Regions from separate parts of the Streptomyces sp. GbtcB7 genome, predicted to be linked through region 2. Evidence: riboswitches for the same ligand, from Rfam matches in the RefSeq annotation. Region 2 holds a riboswitch; the other holds the start of a gene.
What was found. Region 2 has a riboswitch for thiamine pyrophosphate ahead of KVT44_RS16810 (cytosine permease). Riboswitches for the same ligand answer to the same signal wherever they lie in the genome.
Positions count from the first base shown of each region.

Region 1: another riboswitch for thiamine pyrophosphate. It lies ahead of thiO (glycine oxidase ThiO); the one in region 2 lies ahead of KVT44_RS16810 (cytosine permease).

Region 1 is NZ_JAGXJM010000034.1:75,369-79,562, forward strand. Features, by position in the region: gene thiO (glycine oxidase ThiO) at 1-1,123, opposite strand, end outside; TPP riboswitch at 1,121-1,232, opposite strand; gene KVT44_RS41490 (hypothetical protein) at 1,327-1,677, shown strand; gene KVT44_RS41495 (NAD(P)/FAD-dependent oxidoreductase) at 1,710-2,948, shown strand; gene KVT44_RS41500 (Rv2175c family DNA-binding protein) at 3,030-3,401, shown strand; gene thiE (thiamine phosphate synthase) at 3,534-4,184, shown strand.
Region 2 is NZ_JAGXJM010000009.1:78,174-82,367, forward strand. Features, by position in the region: gene KVT44_RS16800 (intradiol ring-cleavage dioxygenase) at 1-820, shown strand, start outside; gene KVT44_RS16805 (maleylacetate reductase) at 826-1,917, shown strand; TPP riboswitch at 1,991-2,085, shown strand; gene KVT44_RS16810 (cytosine permease) at 2,075-3,478, shown strand; gene thiD (bifunctional hydroxymethylpyrimidine kinase/phosphomethylpyrimidine kinase) at 3,522-4,194, shown strand, end outside.

The DNA of each region.
Region 1 (4,194 bases), on a different contig from region 2:
GGACGTGCGCCATGGCGTCCCCGGTGACGGGCGTGAGCAGGACGCCGTTGCGGTAGTGCCCGGTGGCCAGCAGCAGCCCGTCGAGCGCGGTCGGGCCGAGCAGCGGCGCGTTGTCGGGCGACCCGGGCCGCAGGCCCGCGCGCGTCTCGGTGAGCGGCAGCTCGGTGATCCCGGGCACCAGCTCGTGGGCGTCGCGCAGCAGCTCGTAGACCCCGCCCGCGGTCACCGTCGTGTCCCAGCCCAGCTCCTCGCTGGTGGCGCCCACGACGAGCTCACCGTTCTCCCGCGGCACCAGATAGACCTGGCTGCCGCGCACCACGGCCCGCACGGTCCGGCTCAGGAACGGCGCGTACCGCTTCGGCACGGTCAGCCGCAGCACCTGACCCTTCACGGGCCGTACGGGCGGCAGCACGTCGGCGGGCACGCCCGGGAGCTTTCCGCTCAGGCTCCCGGCGGCGAGCACCACCTGCCCCGCCGCCAGCCGTTCGCCGCCCGTCGTGACGACCCCGGCGGCCCGGTCCCGTACGACGGTCAAGCGCTCCGCCCACGTCCGATGGAACTCCACTCCGGCCCGCTCGCACGCCTTGACCAGGGCTTTCGCGAGCCGGCGCGGGTCGATCTGGTGGTCGCCGTCGACCCGCAGCCCGCCGCGCACGCCCGGCGCGAGCATGGGTTCCAGACGGCGGCACTCCCGGCCGCTGAGCCACTCCGATTCGAGCCCCGAGCGGTGTTGCAAGGCATGCAGTTCGCGCAGGTGGGCCCGGTCGTCGGCGTCCATGGCGACGGCCAGCGTGCCGCACCGGCGGTAGCCGAGGTCCTGGCCGCTCGCCTCGGTGAGTTCGGCGGCGAAGTCGGGATAGCGGCGCGCGGAGGCGAGGTTCAGGCCCAGCAGGGTCTGCTCGCCGTAGTGCAGCTCGGTGACGGCGGCGAGCATTCCGGCGGCCACCCGTGCCGCCCCGCCGCCCGGCTCGGGGTCCACGACCGCGACGGTGAACCCGCGCTGCGCGGCCCGCCAGGCGGTCACGAGACCGATGATCCCGCCCCCGATGACGAGGACGTCTGACACACGTGCGTCCGATGACGGCGCATCCGAGGAACGTGCAGGTGTACGCGTAGGCGACATGGGTGTCCAGCCCCTCCCTTCGCCGGCATGACCCGGATCAGGTTCGTACGGTCGGAGGCCGCCAGCCTCCCTCTCAGCCCGGTGCGTCCGGGCTCCCGCGAGTAATCTTTTGTGCTGGGGGTCCGGGGGTCGCCCCCCGGGAGATGCAGCACGTTGGCCACCCTAGCCCGCTGCCGTATGTCTCAGTAAGGGAGCCTCCGTCCATGGCCCGTACGCTCGACGGCCTGGTCCTCGCCCCGGTCGCCGACCAGGCCCCCGGGCAGGTCGGTACGCGCACCCGGTTCACGTACCACGAGAAGGACGGCGAGATCTGGGCCGAGTACGCGGGCGGGGACGTCGCACGCGGTCACCTCGTGGGGACGCGGGAGGGCGACCGCCTCGACTTCCGGTACGTGCAGCTGAAGCACGACGGCAGCACCTCGTCGGGCCACTGCGTGTCCGTGGTCGTGGAGCTGCCCGACGGACGGTTGCGCCTGGAGGAGACCTGGGACTGGGAGTCCCAGGACGGGAGCGGTACGAGCGTTGTGGAACAGGTCACTGCGCACGTCCCCTGACTGACAGATTGTCAGTTGTCTATGGTGATCAGGTGAGCGAGCAGACGCGGGCACAGGTGCGGGCGCAGGGGCGTACGGCACGGCGGGTCGTCATCGTGGGTGCGGGCATGGCCGGCGTACAGACGGCGGTCGCCCTGCGGGAACAGGGATTCACCGGGGATGTGACGCTGATCGGCGCCGAGCCGCACCAGCCGTACGACCGGCCACCCCTGTCCAAGGCGGTACTGCTCGGCAAGGCCGAGGGCTCCGCCTTCGACATCGACTTCGAGGCGCTGGACATCGAACTGCGGCTCGGCTGCGAGGCGCTGGGCCTGCGCCCCGCGGACCACGAGCTGGACACCGAGGCAGGACCGGTGCCCTACGACGTCCTGGTCCTCGCGACCGGCGCGGAACCGATCCAGCTGCCGGGCTCGGAGGGCGTCCCCGGCGTCCATCTGCTGCGGACCCTGGACGACGCCGAGCGGCTGCGCCCCGTGCTCGCCCAGCAGCACGACATCGTGGTCGTCGGGGCGGGCTGGATCGGTGCGGAGTTCGCGACGGCGGCGCGTGAGGCCGGGTGCGCGGTCACGGTCGTCGAGGCCGCCGACCGGCCGCTGGCCGGCGCGCTGCCCGCGGAGGTGGCCGCGCCGATGACCGCCTGGTACGCGGACAGCGGCGCGTCGCTGCGCACCCACGCGCGCGTGGAGCGCGTCGAGCCCGGCGCGGTGGTCCTTGACGACGGCACGCGGGTGCCGGCGGGCGCCGTGGTCGTCGGCATCGGCGCGCGCCCCGCCACCGCCTGGCTGGCCGGCTCCGGCATCGAGCTAGGCGCCCACCGCGAAGTGGTCGCCGACAGCCACCTGCGCACCTCCGTGCCGGACATCTACGCGGTCGGCGACTGCGCCTCCTTCCCGTCGGGCCGCTACGAGGAGCGCCTCCTCGTCCACCACTGGGACAACGCCCTCCAGGCGCCGCGCACGGTCGCGGCGAACATCATCGGCGAGGCCCCGGTGGCGTACGACCCGGTCCCGTACTTCTGGTCCGAGCAGTTCGGCCGCTTCGTCCAGTATGTCGGCCATCACGCCCCCGCCGATACGACCATCTGGCGGGGCGACCCGTCGGGCGCGGCCTGGACGGTGTGCTGGCTCCGCGAGAGCCGCCTCGTCGCCCTGCTGGCCGTGGGGCGTCCCCGTGACCTGGCCCAGGGCCGCCGCCTGATCGAGGCGGGCATGCCCATGAACCCGGACATCCTGGCCGACCCGTCCCGCCCTCTGAAGGACGCCACGGCATGACCGCCCGGTTTCCGTCGCCCGGACGGCGGTCCGGGGGGCGCTCGGGTACCGAGTGTCAGTCCGGGATGGCAGGCTTGTCCCGTGACCGAGATTGACGCAAAGATCGATGCTCTCGTCCCCGCCTGGCTCACCCTCCCCGACATCGCCGAACAGCTCGGCGTCGAGGTGACCCGCGTCCGGCAGTTGGTCAAGGAGGGCCAGCTGATCGCCGTACGCCGTGGTGAGAACCGCGCGCTGCACGTCCCCGCCGCCTTCATCGACGGGGCCGAGCAGAAGGTCGTCAAGGGCCTGACCGGCACCTTGACGCTCCTGCGGGACGACGGCTTCTCCGACGAAGAGATGCTCGAGTGGCTCTTCACCCCCGACCCGAGCCTGCCCGGCACCCCCGCGCAGGCTCTGAGCGAGAATCGCGGCACGGAGGTGAAGCGCCGCGCCCAGGCGCTCGCCGTCTGATTCGAACGACCGTCCGGCGTACGGACCACGGCCGGCCCCGGACCACCCCGGCCGCCGCGGTCCGTACGCACCGCACCATGTCCGTAGGGTGCGTACGACATCCGTACGCACCGCACCACGGGGGACACACGCATGCCCGAGAACGCCGCCCGCACCCGCCTCGCCGACGCCCGCGTCTACCTCTGCACGGACGCCCGCAAGCGCCAGGGCGACCTCGCCGACTTCCTGGACGCGGTCCTGACCGGCGGCGTCGACATCGTGCAGTTGCGCGACAAGGGCATGGAGGCCGCCGAGGAACTGGAGCACCTCCAGGTCTTCGCGGACGCATGCGCCCGCCACGGCAAGCTCCTCGCGGTCAACGACCGGGCGGATGTCGCCCACGCCATCGGCGCCGACGTACTCCACCTGGGCCAGGGCGACCTCCCGGTCCCCGCCGCCCGCGCGATCCTCGGCGACGAGGTCCTCATCGGCCGCTCCACGCACGCCGAGTCCGAGGCCGCGGCCGCCGCCGTCCAGGACGGCGTGGACTACTTCTGCACCGGCCCCTGCTGGCCCACCCCCACCAAGCCCGGCCGCCACGCCCCGGGCCTCGGCCTGGTCCGGCACACGGCCTCCCTCGCCACCGACCGCCCCTGGTTCGCCATCGGCGGCATCGACCTCGGCAACCTCGACGAGGTCCTGGAGGCGGGTGCCCGCCGCGTCGTCGTCGTACGGGCGATCACCGAGGCGGCGGATCCCGGCGCGGCGGCGGAAGAGTTCGCGAAGCGGCTGCGTCAGGTGTAAGTGGCGGCTG
Region 2 (4,194 bases):
CAGCCTGCGGGACACGACCGATCCGCGGCTGCGCGAACTGCTCGGCGCGCTCACCCGTCATCTGCACGACTTCGTGCGCGAGACGGAGCCGACGATGGCGGAATGGGAACGCGCGATCGGCTTCCTGACCGCGACCGGGCAACAGTGCACCGACACCCGCCAGGAGTTCATACTGCTGTCGGACGTGCTCGGCGTCTCCATGCTCGTGGAGTCGCTGAGCGGCCACCGCGACCCGGGTGCCACCGAGTCGACGGTCCTCGGCCCGTTCCACCTGACCAGATCGCCGATCCGCGCACTCGGCGCGGACATCGACCTGGTGGGCAGGGGCGAGCCGTGCGTGGTCAGCGGCCGGGTACTGGGCAAGGGCGGCACCCCGCTGCCGGGCGCGGTCCTCGACGTGTGGCAGGCCGACTCCGAGGGCTACTACGACGTACAGCAGCCGGACGTCCAGCCGCCCGGCAACGGGCGGGGCCTGTTCACCGCCGACGCCGAGGGCCGCTTCTGGTTCCGCACCTGCGTACCGAGCCCGTACCCGATCCCCACCGACGGCCCGGTCGGCGAACTGCTGCGCGCCACGGCCCGGCACCCCTACCGCCCCGCCCACATCCACTTCATCGCCTCGGCCGAGGGCCACGCCCCGGTCACCACCCACATCTTCGTCGCGGGCGGCGACTACCTGGACTCCGACGCGGTCTTCGCGGTCAAGAAAAGCCTGGTCCAGGACTTCACGGAGACCGACGACCCGTCCCTGGCGCGGGAGTTCGGCGTCCCGAACCCCTTCCGCCACGCCCGCTTCGACCTCGTACTGGAACCGGAATGAGCACCATGACCGACAGGAACACCCCGCTCGACTTCTCGTACGAGACCCAGCCCGCGCGGATCGTCTTCCGGCCCGGCGCCGCCGTCTCCGCGACCCCCGACGAGGCCGCCAGGCTCGGGCTGCGCAGGGTGCTGGTGGTCTGCGGCAGCAGGGGCGAGGGCACGGCACGCGCGGTCGCGGACGCCCTGGGCGAGGCCTGCGCGGGGCTGCACGCCGAGGCCCGGATGCACGTACCCGTCGAGGTCGCCGACCGGGCCGTCGAGGCGGCGCGCGCGGCCGGCGCCGACGGGTGTGTCGCGGTCGGCGGCGGCTCGGCGATCGGCCTGGGCAAGGCGATCGCGCTGCGCACCGGCCTGCCCCTGATCGCCGTGCCCTCCACCTACTCCGGCTCCGAGATGACCCCGGTCTGGGGACTCACCGAGCACGGTGCCAAGCGCACCGGCCGCGACCCCGCCGTCCAGCCCCGCAGCGTCGTCTACGACCCCGAACTCACCCTCTCGCTCCCCGTCCCCCTCACCGTCACCAGCGGCGTCAACGCGCTCGCCCACGCCGTCGAGGCCCTCTACGCGCCCGACGCCTCGCCCCTCGTCTCGCTCATGGCCGAGGAGGGCGTACGGGCGATGACGCAGGCCCTGCCGCTGGTGGCCGCCGCCCCCGGCGACCTCGACGCGCGCGGCCGGGCCCTGTACGGCGCCTGGCTCTGCGGCGCCTGTCTCGGCGCCACCACCATGGGCCTGCACCACAAGCTGTGCCACGTCCTCGGCGGGACCTTCGGCCTGCCGCACGCCGAGACGCACACGGTCGTCCTCCCGTACGCCCTCGCCTACAACGCGCCCGCCGCACCCCGGGCTGTCACGGCGCTCTCGCGCGCCCTGGGCGGCGCCGACGACGTCCCCCATGCCCTGTGGGCCCTGGCCGGAAGCCTCGGCGCCCCCCGGGGCCTCGCCGAACTCGGCCTCAAGGAGACCGACCTGGCGGTGGCCGCCGAGCAGGCCGCCGGGCAGCCGTATCCGAATCCGCGCGAGGTCACCTTGGACGGTGTACTGGCGCTGCTGACCGCGGCGTACGAGGGCAGGGAGCCGAGCGTCGACGCGTAGCCGCGGGGCCGTACGGACCGCGCGGACCCCTCCCCCTGGGGCAGACCGCGCCCGCCGGGCTATCCTGACCGCCGAACCGGACACGGGGTGCCCCGCACGAGGGCTGAGATCACACCCGTCGAACCTGAACCAGTTAGGACTGGCGGAGGGATGTCTCATGTCGTTGCCGTATGCCCGTAACGCTCGCGCTGAGGTGGCCGTCGGAGGCCCGCAGGGCGTGTTCGACGGGCGGATGCCCACCGCCCCGGGGGACCTGCACGTCGAGGCGCGCGGAATCGCCCCGGTCCCGGAGGACCACCGCTACGGCGGCCCCGGCCGCCTGTTCACCGTGTGGTTCGCCCCCAACCTGACCATGACCGGCGTGTTCACCGGCACCGTCGGCATCGCGCTCGGCCTGGACTTCTCCACCGCGCTCGCCGCCGTCGTGCTGGGCACCCTCCTGGGGGCGGTGCCGACCGCGTACCTCGGCACCTGGGGGAGCCAGACCGGCGCCGGACAGCTGCCGCTCGCCCGCCTCGCGTTCGGCCGGGCGGTGGTCGTCCCCGGCGCCCTGCAGTGGCTGTCGTCCATCGCCTGGGACGCACTGATCGGCCTCTTCGGCGGGGACGCGCTGGCCCAGCTGTGCGGCTGGCCGTTCTGGCTGGGCGTGCTCGTCATGATGGCGGTGCAGGGGGCGCTCGGCGTCCTCGGCTACGAGGTGATCCACCGGCTCCAGACCGTGATGACCTTCGCTCTCGCCGCCGCGTTCGTGGCCCTGACCGTGAAGCTCCTGAGCGGCGCCCACACCACCCCCGCCGCCACCGCGCACGGCGCCGACCGGGCCGGGGCCTTCGTCCTGACCTGCACGATCGCGCTCAGCCTCGCGCTGTCATGGGCCCCGTACGCGAGCGACTTCAGCCGCTATCTGCCGCGTACGGCGTCCCGCCCGCGCATGTTCTGGTACACCCTGACCGGCATCGGCGTGTCCTTCGTGGCCGTCCAGGCCCTCGGACTGTGGGGCGCGGCCGTCTTCACCGACCAGACCGCCCGCGGCGTCGACACCCTGCTCGGCGGCGGCGCCCTCGGAGCGTTCGGCCTGCTGGCCGTGGCGCTCGCCGCGCTGAGCAGCAACGCCATGAACGACTACAGCGGCTCGCTCGCCCTGCAGACCATGGGCGTACGGCTGCCGCGCCCGGCCGCCGCCGCGATGGCCGCCGTCCTCGGCTTCCCGCTCGTGCTGTGGATGCACGCCGCCGACACCACGGCCCGCTTCCAGAACGTCCTGCTGTTCGTCGGCTACTGGATTCCCGGGTTCGTCGCGATCGTCGCCGTCGACTGGCTCGCCCGGGCCAGGGCCCGCGGCGGCGCACCCGTCGACCTGGCCACCGAGAGCGCCCGCCCGCGCCCGTGGTGGCCCGCGCTCGTGGCGTTCGCCGCCGCCTTCGCCGCCGCGGTGCCGTTCATGAGCACCAGCCTGTACGTCGGCCCGGTCGCGCACGCCCTGCACGGCGCCGACACCGCCTACGGCGTGGCGTTCCTCGCGGCCCTGCTGGTCTACGCCCCGCTGCGCCTGCGCCGCTGACCCCGCCCCCCTCTCACCCCCTTCGTACGGAGTGACAACCACGATGCCCGCGAACACGCCGACCACCCCGCCCCGTGTCCTGACCATCGCCGGATCGGACTCCGGGGGCGGTGCCGGCATCCAGGCCGACCTGAAGACCATGCTCGCGCTGGGCGCGCACGGGATGAGCGTGCTCACCGCCGTCACCGCGCAGAACTCCCTCGGCGTGCAGGGAGCCTGGGAGCTTCCCGCCGAGGCCGTGCGCGCGCAGTACCGCAGTGTCGTGGACGACATCGGTGTGCAGGCCGTGAAGACCGGCATGCTCGCCTCGCCCCTGCTCGTCGAGACCGTCGCCGAACTGCTCTCGGACGTCGGCGCGCCCGTGGTGGTGGACCCGGTGAGCGTCTCCAAGCACGGCGACCGGCTGCTGGCGGACGACGCGCTGGACGCCGTACGGACCGCCCTGCTGCCGCTCGCGACGGTCGCCACCCCGAATCTCGACGAGACCGCCGAGCTGACCGGGATCAAGGCCACCGGCGAGCGTGACATGTGCCGGGCCGCGGAACAGTTGCTGTCGTACGGGCCCCGCTGGGTCCTGGTGAAGGGCGGCCACCTGCCCGGCGAGGCCGTCGACCTGCTGACCGACGGCACCGAACAGCACTGGTTCCGGGCCCCGCGCCACGACAACCGCCATACGCACGGCACCGGTTGCACTCTGGCCTCGGCCATCGCGGTGG